One region of the Streptomyces sp. WI03-4A genome, then DNA from elsewhere that is predicted to be linked to it. Evidence: predicted binding sites of a transcription regulator. Region 1 holds the regulator's gene; the other holds the start of a gene.
The links. The regulator HrcA, encoded in region 1, represses chaperone genes, less so after heat shock. The targets are predictions, from matches to a motif close to TTNGCACTCNGNNNNNCNGAGTGCNAA.
Positions count from the first base shown of each region.

Region 2: the regulator HrcA is predicted to act here: its motif matches at 4,329-4,355, upstream of groES (co-chaperone GroES).

Region 1 covers NZ_JARAUO010000038.1:84,724-92,316, reverse strand. Annotated here, with positions in the region: gene hemW (radical SAM family heme chaperone HemW) at 1-289, shown strand, start outside; gene PV343_RS30560 (DUF3097 domain-containing protein) at 313-1,122, opposite strand; gene PV343_RS30555 (MBL fold metallo-hydrolase) at 1,157-1,885, opposite strand; gene hrcA (heat-inducible transcriptional repressor HrcA) at 2,048-3,064, shown strand; gene dnaJ (molecular chaperone DnaJ) at 3,065-4,201, shown strand; gene PV343_RS30540 (nitronate monooxygenase) at 4,370-5,458, shown strand; gene PV343_RS30535 (16S rRNA (uracil(1498)-N(3))-methyltransferase) at 5,455-6,201, shown strand; gene PV343_RS30530 (VOC family protein) at 6,217-6,609, shown strand; gene PV343_RS30525 (hypothetical protein) at 6,551-6,955, opposite strand; gene PV343_RS30520 (hypothetical protein) at 7,071-7,593, shown strand, end outside.
Region 2 covers NZ_JARAUO010000043.1:49,616-57,208, forward strand. Annotated here, with positions in the region: gene PV343_RS32565 (MOSC domain-containing protein) at 1-435, shown strand, start outside; gene PV343_RS32570 (SDR family NAD(P)-dependent oxidoreductase) at 489-1,262, shown strand; gene PV343_RS32575 (ester cyclase) at 1,338-2,045, shown strand; gene groL (chaperonin GroEL) at 2,124-3,752, opposite strand; gene groES (co-chaperone GroES) at 3,874-4,182, opposite strand; gene PV343_RS32590 (polysaccharide deacetylase family protein) at 4,413-5,207, opposite strand; gene PV343_RS32595 (polysaccharide deacetylase family protein) at 5,531-6,463, opposite strand; gene PV343_RS32600 (THUMP-like domain-containing protein) at 6,555-7,593, shown strand, end outside.

The sequences.
Region 1 (7,593 bases):
CGTCAAGCACCCGGGCGCCTACGCGGCGGCCCTGGCGTCGGGCCGCTCCCCGGGCGCGGGCCGCGAACTGCTCTCCGACGAGGACCGCCGGGTCGAACGGATCCTTCTGGAACTGCGCCTGAGCGAGGGCGTCCCGCTCTCCCTGCTCAAGGAGGCCGGCCTCGCGGCCGCCCGCCGCGCCCTGACCGACGGCCTCCTCCAGCGGACCCCCTACACCGAGGGCCGCGCCGCCCTGACCCTGCGCGGCCGCCTGCTGGCGGACGCGGTGGTGCGGGACCTGGTGGACTGACCGGCCGGGCACCTACAGGGGCGTCAAGCCCCACCGCCGGCCGTGACGAAGTCGATCAGTTCCTCCACTCGGCCCAGCAGTTCCGGCTCCAGGTCCTTGTAGGAGCGCACCCCGGACAGGATGCGCTGCCAGGCCGCGCCCGTGTTCTCGGGCCAGCCCAGGGCCCGGCACACGCCCGTCTTCCAGTCCTGGCCGCGGGGCACCCGGGGCCAGTCGGGGATGCCCACGGAGGACGGCTTCACGGCCTCCCAGACGTCGATGTACGGGTGGCCGACCACCAGCGCGTGCTCGCTCGTCACGGCCTCGGCGATCCGCCACTCCTTGGTGCCCGGCACCAGGTGGTCCACCAGCACGCCGAGCCGGGCGTCGGGCCCGGGCGCGAACTCCGCCACGACCGCCGGCAGGTCGTCCACGCCCTCCAGGTACTCCACGACCACGCCCTCGATGCGCAGGTCGTCGCCCCACACCTTCTCCACCAGCTCGGCGTCGTGCCGGCCCTCGACGTAGATGCGGCCGGCGCGGGCCACCCGGGCCCGGGCCCCGGGGACGGCCACCGAACCGGACGCCGTCCGGGTGGGCCGCGGGGGAGCGGCGGCCGGCCGTACGAGGGTGACCGCCCGGCCCTCCAGCAGGAAGCCGCGCGGCTCCAGCGGGAACACCCGGTGCTTGCCGAAGCGGTCCGCCAGCGTCACCGTGCCCGCCTCGCAGCGGATCACCGCGCCGCAGAACCCGGTACCCGCCTCCTCCACCACCAGACCCGGCTCCGCCGCGACCTCCGGGACGGGCTTCGGCTTCTTCCACGGCGGGGTCAGGTCGGCGGAGTACTGGCGCATTCGAGTGACGATAGGAGAAGCCGCCGCCCGGGGCTCACGACACGCCGAAACGCGCCGCCAGCTCGTCGCGTTGCCGCCGCACGAACCCGGCGTCCACCACCGCACCGTGACCGGGCACGTACAGCGCGTCCTCGCCGCCCAGCGCCAGCAGCCGGTCGAGCGCGGCCGGCCACCGCGACGGCACGGCGTCCGGGCCCGCCTGCGGCGTGCCGGACTCCTCGACCAGGTCGCCGCAGAACACCACCTCGGGGGAGCCGGGTACCAGCACCGCCAGGTCGTGCGCGGTGTGCCCGGGCCCCACGTTGGCCAGCAGCGCCTGCCGGCCGTCCCCGAGGTCCAGCGTCAGCTCGCCGGAGACCGGATGCCGGGGCGCCCCGGCCGCCAGCGTGTCCACCGCCTCCTCCGCGTCCGCCGCCGGCAGGCCGTTGCGGACCGCGTCCAGGCGCAGTTCCTCGCGTCCGCCGGTGAACACCGCCTCCGCCCCCACCGCCGCGTACACCTCGGCCCCGGCGAACGCGGCCGTGCCGAAGACGTGGTCGAAGTGGGGATGGGTCAGCGCGAGATGGGTCACACGGCGGCCCGCCAGCCGCTCGGCGCACTCCCGCAGCCGGGCGCCCTCGGCCAGGCTCGCCCCGGCGTCCACCACCAGCGCCGTGCCGTGCCCGATCACCAGGCCCGCGGTGCAGTCCCAGCCGGGCAGCCGGCACCTGCCGATCCCGTCGGCCAGCCGCTCCCACCCCAGCTCTTCCCAAGTCACCGTCATACCGCGACGCTAGCGGTACGACCCCGTACGGCAGGACCGACCTTGCCCAGTGAGTACCCCACGGCCGTACACTGGGCCGGGGAACGCTGGCACTCGGACACGCAGAGTGCCAGGTGGACCACTCGAAGGTCCCAGGGGACGACATGCTGGAGGTGCGCGCGGATGCTGAGTGAACGCAGGCTTCAGGTGCTGCGCGCCATCGTCCAGGACTACGTGGGCACCGAGGAGCCGGTGGGCTCCAAGGCGCTCACCGAACGGCACAACCTCGGCGTCTCCCCGGCGACGGTGCGCAACGACATGGCGGCCCTGGAGGACGAGGGCTTCATCGCACAGCCGCACACCAGCGCCGGGCGCATCCCCACCGACAAGGGCTACCGGTTGTTCGTGGACAAGCTCGCGGGTGTCAAGCCGATGACCGGGCCCGAGCGCCGGGCCATCCAGAACTTCCTCGAGGGCGCCGTCGACCTCGACGACGTCGTGGCCCGCACGGTGCGCCTGCTCGCGCAGCTCACCCGGCAGGTCGCCGTCGTGCAGTACCCGTCCCTGACCCGGTCCACCGTCCGGCACGTGGAGCTGCTCTCGCTCGCGCCCGCGCGGGTGATGCTCGTGCTGATCACGGACACCGGCCGGGTCGAGCAGCGGATGGTCGACTGCCCGGCGCCCTTCGGCGAGGCATCCCTGGCCGACCTCAGGGCCCGGCTGAACAGCCGGGTCGCCGGCCGCCGGTTCAGCGATGTGCCGCACCTGGTCGAGGACCTGCCCGAGGGCTTCGAGGCCGAGGATCGCGGTACGGTCTCCACCGTGCTCTCCACCCTGCTGGAGACACTGGTGGAGGAGAACGAGGAGCGGTTGATGATCGGCGGCACCGCCAATCTCACCCGTTTCGGACATGATTTCCCCCTCACGATCCGGCCCGTGCTGGAGGCTCTTGAGGAGCAGGTCGTGCTCCTCAAGCTCCTGGGCGAGGCGAAGGATCCGGGCGTGATGGTGCGCATCGGGCACGAGAACGCCCATGAGGGACTCAACTCCACCTCCGTGGTGTCGGTCGGCTACGGTTCGGGCGGCGAGGCGGTTGCCAAGCTCGGCGTGGTCGGACCGACCCGCATGGACTATCCGGGAACGATGGGAGCGGTACGCGCAGTGGCACGGTACGTCGGACAGATCCTGGCGGAGTCGTAAGTGGCCACGGACTACTACGCCGTTCTCGGCGTGCGCCGCGACGCGTCGCAGGATGAGATCAAGAAGGCGTTCCGTCGGCTCGCGCGCGAGCTGCACCCGGACGTCAACCCCGATCCGAAGACCCAGGAGCGGTTCAAGGAGATCAACGCCGCCTACGAGGTGCTGTCGGACCCGCAGAAGAAGCAGGTCTACGACCTCGGCGGCGACCCGCTCTCCCAGGCGGGCGGCGCGGGCGCGGGCGGCTTCGGCGCCGGCGGCTTCGGCAACTTCTCCGACATCATGGACGCGTTCTTCGGCACGGCGTCGCAGCGCGGGCCGCGCTCGCGCACCCGACGCGGCCAGGACGCGATGATCCGCATCGAGGTCGAGCTGGACGAGGCGGCCTTCGGGACGACCAAGGACATCCAGGTCGACACCGCGATCGTCTGCAACACCTGCAACGGCGAGGGCGCGGCGCCCGGCACCAGCGCCCAGACGTGTGACATGTGCCGCGGCCGCGGCGAGGTCTCCCAGGTGACCCGGTCCTTCCTGGGCCAGGTCATGACCTCCCGCCCCTGCCCCCAGTGCCAGGGCTTCGGCACGGTCGTGCCGACCCCGTGCCCGGAGTGCGCGGGCGACGGCCGGATCCGCTCCCGCCGCACCCTGACGGTGAAGATCCCGGCCGGTGTCGACAACGGCACCCGGATCCAGCTCGCCGGCGAGGGCGAGGTCGGCCCCGGCGGCGGTCCGGCCGGCGACCTCTACGTCGAGATCCACGAGCTGCCGCACTCGACCTTCCAGCGGCGCGGCGACGACCTGCACTGCACGGTCACCATCCCGATGACCGCGGCGGCCCTCGGCACCAAGGTGCCGCTGGAGACCCTGGACGGGATGGAGGAGGTCGACATCCGGCCCGGCACCCAGTCCGGCCAGTCGATCCCGCTGCACAACCGGGGCGTCACGCACCTGCGCGGCGGCGGCCGGGGCGACCTGATCGTGCACGTCGAGGTCACCACGCCGACCAAGCTCGACCCCGAGCAGGAGCGGCTGCTGCGCGAGCTGGCGAAGCTGCGCGGCGAGGAGCGGCCCCAGGGCCAGTTCCAGCCGGGCCAGCAGGGCCTGTTCTCGCGGCTGAAGGACGCCTTCAACGGGCGCTGACGCCGGCCGGCAGGGCGGTCCGGACCCGGTCCGGACCGCCGCTCCGGCGGCGGCCGGAACCGCGGCCCGCGGCGGTGCGCGGGGGGCGTTCGGACACCCTGTGTCACTGGCCTATGCCGCCGGACGCCCGGATTCGGACTTGTTTCGAGGACGTGACAACATGCGGTCATGTCCTCCGCACTGACCGATCTCTTTCCACTTCCGATCGTGCAGGCCCCCATGGCGGGCGGTGTCTCCGTCCCGCAGCTCGCGGCCGCCGTGTCCGAGGCGGGCGGTCTCGGCTTCCTCGCCGCCGGGTACAAGACCGCCGACGGCATGTACCAGGAGATCAAGCAGCTGCGAGGGCTCACGGCCCGCCCGTTCGGCGTGAACCTCTTCATGCCCCAGCCCGAGTACGCGGAGTCGGGCGCGGTGGAGGTCTACGCGCACCAGCTGGCCGGCGAGGCCGCCTGGTACGAGACCGAGCTCGGCGACCCAGACAGCGGACGCGACGACGGCTACGACGCCAAGCTCGCCGTCCTCCTCGACAACCCGGTCCCGGTGGTCTCCTTCCACTTCGGCGTGCCGGGCCGGGACGTCCTCGACTCGCTGCGCCGGGCCGGAACCCTCACCCTGGTCACCGCCACCACCGCCGAGGAGGCCCTCGCCGTCGAGCGGGCCGGTGCGGACGCGGTGATCGCGCAGGGCGTGGAGGCCGGCGGCCACCAGGGCACCCACCGGGACCTCGCGGAGAACGACGGCTCCGGCATCGGGCTGCTCTCGCTGGTCGCGCAGATCCGCGAGACCGTGCGCGTCCCGATCGTCGCCGCCGGCGGCATCATGCGCGGCGCCCAGATCGCCGCCGTCATCGCCGCGGGCGCGAGCGCGGCCCAGCTCGGCACCGCGTTCGTCGCCACCCACGAGTCCGGCGCACCCGCCCCGCACAAGCAGGCGCTGACCAACCCGCTGTTCGCGCGCACCGAGCTGACCCGGGCCTTCTCCGGCCGCCCGGCGCGCGCCCTGGTCAACCGCTTCCTGCGCGAGCACGGCCCGTACGCCCCCGCCGCGTACCCCGAGGTCCACCACCTGACCTCGCCGCTGCGCAAGGCCGCCGCCAAGGCCGGAGACGCCCAGGGCATGGCGCTGTGGGCCGGCCAGGGCCACCGGATGGCCCGCGAGCTGCCCGCCGGGGAACTGGTGCGGGTGCTGGCGGCCGAACTCACCGCGGCCCGGACAGCGTTGTCGGGCCCGGCCGGCACGGGAGGTGAGGGGCGATGACCGCACCGGTCTTCGTCGTCGAGCACTTCGACGCGGACGGTCACCGCTACGTCCTGGACGGCCCCGAAGGCCGCCACGCGGTCTCGGTCAAGCGGCTCCAGCCGGGCGAGGAGGTCGTCCTCACCGACGGCGCCGGACGTCACGCCGTGTGCGAGGTGATCGCCACCGAGGGCAAGGACCGGCTGATCGTCCGCCTGGGCACCGTCGCCGAGGAGCCGGAGCCCGCACCGCGCATCACCGTCGTGCAGGCCCTGCCCAAGGGCGACCGCGGCGAGGTCGCCGTCGAGACCATGACCGAGGTCGGCGTCGACGCCGTCGTGCCCTGGCAGGCGGCCCGCTGCATCACCCAGTGGCGGGGCGAGCGCGGGCTGAAGGCCCTCGGCAGGTGGCGGGCCACCGCCCGGGAGGCCGGCAAGCAGTCCCGCCGGGTCCGCTTCCCCGAGATCGCGGACGCGGCCACCACCAAGCAGGTCGCCGCGCTCCTCGCCGAGGCCGACTTCGCCGCCGTGCTGCACTCCGACTTCGAACACGGCAGCGCCCCGCTGGCCACCGCCGAACTCCCCGACCGGGGCGAGATCGTGCTGGTCGTCGGGCCCGAAGGCGGAGTCTCCCGCGACGAGTTGGCACTCTTCGAGGAGGCGGGCGCCCGCGCCTTCGTGCTCGGCCCCTCCGTCCTGCGCACATCCACCGCCGGCACCGCCGCCGCGGCCCTCCTCCTGGGCCGCACCGGCCGCTGGTCCTGACCCCCGAGGGACACGATGGAACTCGCCCAGATACGGCTCCTCGTCACCGACTTCCCGGCCTGCTACCACTTCTACGCCGAGGTCCTCGGCCTCACCCCGCAGTCCGGGGCGACCGAGGGCCCGTACGAGAAGTTCAGCCCGCACGCCGGCTCGGCCGGGATCGCGCTCCAGGACCGCGCCATGATGGGCGGCGTCCTCGCCGAACTGGGCGGCGCCGCCACGGGCCACCGCTCCCTGGTCGTCCTGCGCGTCGACGACCTCGACGCCTACTGCGCGGAGATCGGCTCCCGCGGCGCGACCGTCCTGCACGGGCCCGCCCCCATGACGGACCGCATGCGGGTGGCCCACCTCAAGGACCCGGAGGGGAACATGGTGGAACTCCAGGAGTGGCTTCTGCTGCGCACCTGACGATCGCCGGGAGCAGCGGCCAGCCGTCCACCTCGCCGCCGGCCGGCTCCCGCGCCCGCACCACGTCCACGAACGCCCGCACGACGGACGGCAGGTGCAGATTGGCCGCGTTCCCGTGCTCGTCGATCACGAGCCCGGAGTGGCTGTAGGCGTCGCTGCCCGCCACCCGTCCGGGCCCGCCCCGGAAGACCAGCCGGGCGGCGGGCCGGTCGGTCCGGCCGTCCCGGTACAGCACCAGCGTCTCCTGGCAGGGGCCGCCGTCCGGCCGGTGCCGGTGCCCGACCCGCCACCACCACACCTCCCCGCAAGGACCGGCCAGTCGTCTGAGTCTGCCTCTCCCGCCCATCGGGCCAGCCTACGGCGGCCCGGACACCACGGCGGTCCCGCGGGCCCCCGCCCGAACGGGTGAGTGGCCGTAAGCGGTCTTCCGCACCGCCCGCACCGGTGGCACGCTGCCCTTCATGGGGGCTTCGAGACGAATCGGACAGGGGCCACGAGCCACGCGCGCACTGGCCGTGGCGGGGCTCGCCGTGGTGACGGTGGGCGTGGTGACGGCATGTCAGCCGGGCGATCTCAGCTCGGCCGCGGTGGCGTACACCACCGACAAGACCGCCACCGACGAGCTCAAGCGGCGGCATGTGGACATCAGTTGGCTCACCTGCACGGGCAACTACGGCAAGGGCGGCTACACACCGGGGAAGTCCCCCTCGCCGACCGAGACCACCGTCGTCTCCGTCGACTGCCAGGGGCAGACCAAGGACGGCCGGAAGATCACCGTCACCGGCAAGGTGACGAAGGCCGTCGACGGCGCCTGCGTGCGCGGCGACCTGACCGCCCGGGTCGGCGGCCGGCAGGTGTTCCGGGTCAGCGGACTCGGCGACTGCGACGCCACGACGGGGCCGACGTACCGGCCGCCCGTCACCTACCGCCCCACCGGCGGGGAGCCCACCGTCACGGTCACCGTCACCCGGACCCTGTGGTGCA
Region 2 (7,593 bases), on a different contig from region 1:
TGGGAGCGCGAACTGGGCCGGGCGCTGCCCAGCGGTTGCTTCGGCGAGAACCTCACGACCGAGGGTCTGGACGTCTCCGGGGCGCTGATCGGCGAGCGCTGGAGAATCGGTTCCGGGCTGGTTCTGGAGGTCACCTCGGGGCGGATCCCGTGCCGTACGTTTCAGGGCCATCTGGGCGAGCGGGGCTGGGTGAAGAGGTTCACCCGGAAGGGCGTGACCGGTGCCTACCTGCGGGTGATCGAACCGGGTGAGATACGGGCGGGCGATCCGATCGAGATCGTGCACCGGCCGGACCACGCGGTGACGGCGGCGCTGCAGTTCCGCGCGGTCACCACCGAGCGGAACCTGCTGCCGGGGTTGCTCGTGGCGGGCGCCGCCCTGCACGCCGAGACGCTGGCCGCGGCCCGCAGGTACATGGCCGCTCAGGCCCGCTGAGAAGGCGTCACGAGGGAGCGGACGCTGTCGGTCCGGGTCACTACCCTTGGGCCATGACAACGGCTCTGATTACGGGATCGACCGCGGGAATCGGTGCCGCGTTCGCGCGGCGGCTGGCGGCTGACGGGCATGACCTCGTCCTGGTCGCCCGGGACACCACACGGCTGCACGAGCAGGCGACCGAGCTGCACGACCGGCACGGCGTCGAGGTGGAGGTGCTGACCGCCGACCTCGCCGAGGACAAGGGCATCGAGACGGTGGCCGACCGGCTCGGGGACCGCAAGAAGCCGGTCGACCTGCTGATCAACAACGCCGGCTTCGGCAACAAGGGCCGCTACCTGGACGTCTCCATGACCGACGAGCTGCGGATGCTCAAGGTGCACTGCGAGGCGGTGCTGCGGCTGACGTCCGCGGCGTCCGCGGCGATGCGCGAGCGCGGTCGCGGCGGGGTGGTGAACGTCGCCTCGGTGGCGGCCTTCCTGCCGCGGGGCACGTACGGCGCGTCGAAGGCGTGGGTCGTGCAGTTCACCCAGGGCGCGGCCAAGGACCTGGCCGGTTCGGGCGTCCGCCTGATGGCGCTGTGCCCGGGCTTCGTGCGCACCGAGTTCCACCAGCGGGCCGGGATGGGCACGGACAACATCCCGGGCTGGATGTGGCTGGACGCGGACAAGCTGGTCGCGGCGGCGCTCGCGGACCTCGCGCGCGGGAAGTCGCTGTCGATCCCGGACCCGCGCTACAAGGCGCTGATGGGTCTGGTGAAGGTCGCCCCGCGCGGGCTCATGGGCGGCATCAGCTCGCGGACGGGGCGCAAGTACGGCCCCCAGTAGGACGGGTGGTGCCGCCGCTCCGGTGGGAAAATGGTCGGGTCGGTACCGGACCAGGGGGGCCGGAGGCGGTGGGACATGACCTTCGTACAGCTCATCGAGTGCAGGACGAGCCGGCTGGACGAGATGAACCGGCTCTTGGACGACTGGGTCACGCAGAGCAAAGGACGGCGTACGGCGACGCACGCGGTCGTCGGCAAGGACCGCTCGGACGCGTCGCACATCGTCGAGGTGGTGGAGTTCCCGTCGTACGAGGAGGCGATGCGGAACTCGAACCTGCCGGAGACCGGCAAGATCTTCCAGGACATGGTCGCGCTGTGCGACGAGATGCCGACGTTCACGGACCTGGACGTCGTCAGGGACGAGCAGTTGGGCCTCGATGCCGTACGGCGGCTCTTCGCGGCCCTGGAGAGCGAGGGCGAGCTGCCGCCGCTCAACGACCTGCTGGACGAGGACATCCACAGCCACGACCCGGTGAACCCGCAGGACACCATCGGCCTGGACGGCGTCCGCGCCGAGTACCGGATGTGGCGCGGCGCGTTCGACTTCGCCTTCATCGTCGACGACGTGCTGGCCCAGGGCGACCAGGCCTGCGCCCGCTGGACCTGGCACGCGACCCACAAGGGCGACTTCCTGGGCATCCCGGCGACCGGCCGCCAGGTCACCATGACCGGCATGACCCTCTTCCGCTTCGGCCCCCACGGCAAGATCACCGAAATCTGGTGGCAGGACGATCAGCTGGGGCTGATGCAGCAGCTCGGGGCGCTGGACGAGCTGGAGCGGTAGGACGGGACCGGACGGCCGGTGCCCGGCACCCCCGAGGGGGTGCCGGGCACCGGCTGTTCGGCTGGGGTCGGCGCGAGACTAGTGGGAGTGGCCGTGACCGTGGCCGTGGCCCGCCTCGGCCGGCTCCTCTTCCTTCTTCTCGACGACCAGGGTCTCGGTCGTCAGGAGGAGGGAGGCGATGGAGGCGGCGTTCTCCAGGGCGGAGCGGGTGACCTTGACCGGGTCGATGACGCCGGCCTTGACCAGGTCGCCGTACTCGCCGGTGGCGGCGTTGTAGCCGTTGCCCTTGTCGAGCTCGGCCACCTTGGAGACGATCACGTAGCCCTCGAGGCCGGCGTTCTCGGCGATCCAGCGCAGCGGCTCGACGGCGGCGCGGCGGACGACCGCGACACCCGTGGCCTCGTCGCCGGTCTTGTCGAGGTTGCCCTCGAGGACCTTGACGGCGTGGACCAGAGCGGAGCCACCACCGGAGACGATGCCCTCCTCGACCGCGGCGCGGGTCGCGGAGATGGCGTCCTCCAGACGGTGCTTCTTCTCCTTCAGCTCCACCTCGGTGGCGGCGCCGACCTTGATCACGCACACGCCGCCGGCCAGCTTCGCGAGGCGCTCCTGGAGCTTCTCGCGGTCCCAGTCGGAGTCGGTGTTCTCGATCTCGGCCTTGATCTGGCCGATGCGGCCCGCGACGTCGGCGGAGTCGCCGCCGCCGTCGACGATCGTGGTGTCGTCCTTGGTGACGGTCACGCGGCGGGCGGAGCCCAGCACGTCGAGGCCGACCTGGTCGAGCTTGAGGCCGACCTCCTCGGAGATGACGGTGCCGCCGGTGAGGGTGGCGATGTCCTGCAGCATGGCCTTGCGGCGGTCACCGAAGCCCGGGGCCTTCACCGCGACGGCGTTGAAGGTGCCGCGGATCTTGTTGACGACCAGGGTCGACAGGGCCTCGCCCTCGACGTCCTCGGCGATGATCAGCAGGGGCTTGGAGGCGCCGGCCTGGATGACCTTCTCCAGCAGCGGCAGCAGGTCCTGGATGGAGCTGACCTTGCCCTGGTTGATGAGGATGTAGGGGTCGTCGAGGACGGCCTCCATGCGCTCCTGGTCCGTGACGAAGTACGGCGACAGGTAGCCCTTGTCGAAGGCCATGCCCTCGGTGAAGTCCAGCTCCAGACCGAAGGTGTTGGACTCCTCGACGGTGATGACACCGTCCTTGCCGACCTTGTCCATCGCCTCGGCGATCAGCTCGCCGACCTGCTGGTCCTGGGCGGACAGCGCGGCCACGGCGGCGATGTCGGACTTCTCGTCGATCGGGCGGGCCGAGGCGAGGAGCTCGTCGGAGACGGCCTTGACCGCGGCGTCGATGCCCTTCTTGAGGGCGGCCGGGGAGGCGCCGGCGGCGACGTTCTTCAGGCCCTCGCGCACCAGCGCCTGGGCGAGCACCGTGGCGGTGGTGGTGCCGTCACCAGCGATGTCGTTGGTCTTGGTCGCCACCTCCTTCACCAGCTGCGCGCCGAGGTTCTCGTACGGGTCGTCGATCTCGACCTCACGGGCGATCGTGACACCGTCGTTGGTGATGGTGGGGGCGCCGAACTTCTTGTCGATGACGACGTTGCGGCCCTTGGGGCCGATCGTCACCTTCACCGTGTCGGCCAGCTTGTTGACGCCGCGCTCAAGGGCGCGACGGGCGTCCTCGTCGAACTTCAGAATCTTCGCCATGACAGCGGAAGCCCTCTCGGAAATCTGTGGGTGTAAAGACGACTGCGCCCCGGGCGCCCGGCTTCGTTATCGGTCGCGGGGGCCAGGGGCGCAGGTCAAGAGCAAAAGGTGCTCGAGGTGACTACTTCTCGATGATCGCGAGGACGTCGCGAGCCGAGAGGACGAGGTACTCCTCGCCGTTGTACTTCACCTCGGTGCCGCCGTACTTGCTGTACAGGACGACGTCGCCGACCTTGACGTCGAGCGGAAGGCGCTCGCCGTTCTCGAAACGGCCCGGGCCCACGGCGAGGACGGCGCCCTCCTGGGGCTTCTCCTTCGCGGTGTCCGGGATGACCAGGCCAGAGGCGGTGGTCTGCTCGGCGTCGAGCGGCTGGACCACGATGCGGTCCTCGAGCGGCTTGATGGCAACCTTGGAGCTGGTGGTCGTCACGATCCGACCTCCCCCTTCGGAGATCTCACGGGGTTAACTGTCTGAGGTGGCGACCAGGTGGATCCGTCGTCGCGGGTGCCGGACCTGCCCGTCGCGTATTTGGCACTCTCCAGGGGGGAGTGCCAAAGCCGAGACTATGACCGGGGTTAGCACTCGGTCAAGCGGAGTGCCAATTACGGCGGCGCGTCGTGGATCATCGGCCCCGGCCGGCCCCCGGAGTGCCGGGCGTCCTACAGGTAGTCCTCGAGGCGTCCCACGGTCAGGCCCCGGGCCTGCGCCTCGCGCAGCAGGCGGCGCGTGCGCTCCTTGAAGTCGGGGCCCGTGGCCTCGTCGGGGCCGACGAGGACGATGTCGCCGGGCCCCAGGCGGTGGGCGCCCCTGGCGTAGGTGATGCCGTCGGAGGTCATGGCGGCGCGCCACAGCACGAGCGCGGAGACGCCGCAGTCGGCGGCGGCGCGCAGGGTCGTGGTGTCGTACGTGCCGTAGGGCGGGCGGAAGAGGCGGGGGCGCAGGCCGAAACGGGACCTCAGCTTCTCCTGCTGGCCGCAGATCTCCGCGCGCTGCCCGGCGTACGGCAGTCCGGCCATCGCCGGATGGTCCAGGGTGTGGTTCTCGATGCCGGCGCCCACCGCGCGCAGCCGGGCGAAGTGGCCGTAGCCCGGGCCCACGACGCTGTCGGTCAGGAAGAAGCTGACCGGCAGCCGCAGGTCGCGGACCATGTCGACGAAGCGCGGGTCCCGTTCGGCGCCGTCGTCGTAGGTGAGGAAGACGACCTTGTCGGAGGTGGCGACGCGGTGCACCACCCGGAGCGGCGAGGTGCCCGGGCGCTGGGCCGTCAGCGGCCGGGCCGGGTGGCTGGGCGGCGCGGCGAGCGGGGCGGCCAGGCCCCACCGGCGGTAGACCTGGTCCCCGGCCGGGCTCGACGCCCGTACCCCCTGGGCCGCGCGCTTGCCCAGGCGTTCGATGGGGTCGACGGACTGGGCGCAGCCGGCGAGCAGGAGGACCGAGGCGAGGGCGGCACCCAGCGCGGCGGCCGGACCGGCCCGCGGCGCGCCGGTCCCGGACCGCCCGGCCCGCGCCCCACCACGCCCACCGTCGCGCCCGGCCCGCGCACCACCACGCCCACCGTCGCGCCCGGCCCGCACGCCACCAGGCCCACGGTCGCGCCCACCGCCGCGCTCGTCGCCAGAGACCCACCCCCGCCACGACACCGGCCCAGGCCGCGGCTTCGGCCCCGGCCCGGGTGCCGGCTCCGGCGTGGCGGACCCGGTACGCCGGTGCCGCCGGGCCCGCGGGGCTCGTAGGACCCGCGGGGCCCGCCCGTCACCCCCCGTCGGCCCCCCGCGCCTCACAGGTAGTCCTCCAGGCGCGCCACGGCGTACCCGTCACGCGTGACCTTGTTCAGGAAGCGGCGCATGTCGTCGACCATCGTGCCGTTCCAGTCGTTGCGGCCGCGGAAGTGGGTGAGCACGATGTCGCCGGGGTGCAGGCTGCGGTCGTCGTCGCGGTACTCCCAGTGGTCGACGAAGACCTCCTCGTCCCAGATGGGCGCGTATTTGATCCCGCAGGACTTGGCGGCGCGCAGGGTGTCGCCGTTGTAGTCGCCGTAGGGCGGCCGGAAGACCGTCGGCGCCTTGCCGAACTGCTTCTTCATGATGGCCTGCATGCCGCAGATCTCGTCCTTCTGCTCCTCGTAGGAGAGACCGGGCAGGTAGGGATGGGTGAGGGTGTGGTTGTTGAGGGTGTGGCCCTCGGCCTGCATCCTGCGGAAGTAGCCGTAGTCGTTCTTGACGAGGTAGTTGCTGAGGAACGCCGAGTACGGGACCTTCAGGTCGCTCATCATGCGCAGGAAGTCCGGGTCCTTGTCGTCACCGTCGTCGATGGTGAGGAACACGACCTTCTGCCTGGTCGGAACGGTGGTGAAGACCGGGGGCAGGTTCTCCTCCTGCTGGCCGTCCACCTCGAAGCCGGCGCGTGGGGTGATCCTCGGCCTGACGGCCGGCGGGGCCGGCGGCGTGAGCGGCACCTGGTCCAGGTTCCAGCGCCGGGCGGCGGCGACCAGGCGCTCGTGCTCGGCGGCGAGGCGCGCCCGGGGGTCCGTGGGGCGGTCGGGGCCGCCCTGGCCGGGCTGCCGGCCGGGGGCGCCCCCGGAGCCGGAGTCCGTGCCCGGGGCGGAGCAGCCGGAGGCGACGGCGGCGCAGGCCAGGGCGGCCAGCCCGCTGCGGAGGACGACTCGCTGGAGCCGTGCCCGAAATTTGTCATTTTGTACTACGACTCGCATGGTGCCGGATCCTCGCAGGCCGCGGCGCCGAACCCGGGCCGACACCGCCGCCCGCAAGCGCACCGTCCACCGACTGGCCCACAATGACCCGGTGAACGACCTCGCCCTCCTCCTCACCCCCGAAGGCCGCGCCCTCCTCGACGAGGTGCGCGACACCGACCCCGCACGGGAGCTGTCCGTCGCCACCCGGCTGCGCCGCGAGCACCCGGCCGACCTGGTGTCGGCGGCGCTCGGACAGGCCCGGCTGCGGCAGCGGGCGGCCGCGAAGTTCGGGGCCGGGGACGCGGGGCGGATGTTCTTCACGCCGAACGGGGTCGAGCAGTCGACCCGGGCGAGCGTGGCGGCGTACCGGGCGGACCGGATGAAGGACCTGGGCGTGACCTCGGTCGCCGACCTGTGCTGCGGGATCGGCGGCGACGCGATCGCGCTGGCCCGGGCCGGCATCCGGGTGCTGGCCGTGGACCGGGACCCGCTGGCGGCGGCCGCGGCGCGGGCGAACGCGGCGGCGCTGGGGCTCGACGGGCTGATCGAGGTGCGCGAGGCGGACGTCACGGAGGTGAGCACCCAGGGGTACGACGCCGTGTTCGTGGACCCCGCGCGGCGCGGCGGGCGGGGCCGGATCTTCGACCCCGAGGCCTACTCACCGCCCCTGTCGTGGGCGGTGGAGACGGCGCTCGGCGCTCCCCGCGCCGCGCTGAAGATCGCGCCCGGCATCCCGCACGAGGCGATCCCCGCCGAGGCGGAGGCCGAGTGGATCTCGGACGGCGGGGACGTGAAAGAGGCCGTGCTGTGGTTCGGGGCCGGCGCGCCGGGCACTGTGCGGGCCACGCTGCTGCCGGGCCCGCGCACCCTGCCGGGACGCGGCCTGCCCGACCCGGAGGTGCGGCCGGTGGGGCGGTACCTGTACGAGCCCGACGGCGCCGTCATCCGCGCCCACCTGGTCGCCGAGGTGGCCGAGGAGGTCGGCGGCGGCCTCCTCGACGCGACGATCGCGTACGTCACCGCCGACGCGCTGCGCCCGACGCCGTACGCCACCGCCTACGAGATCACGGACCGGCTCCCGTTCAACGTGAAGCGGCTGAAGGCCCTGCTGCGGGAGCGCGAGGTGGGCGTCCTGACGGTGAAGAAGC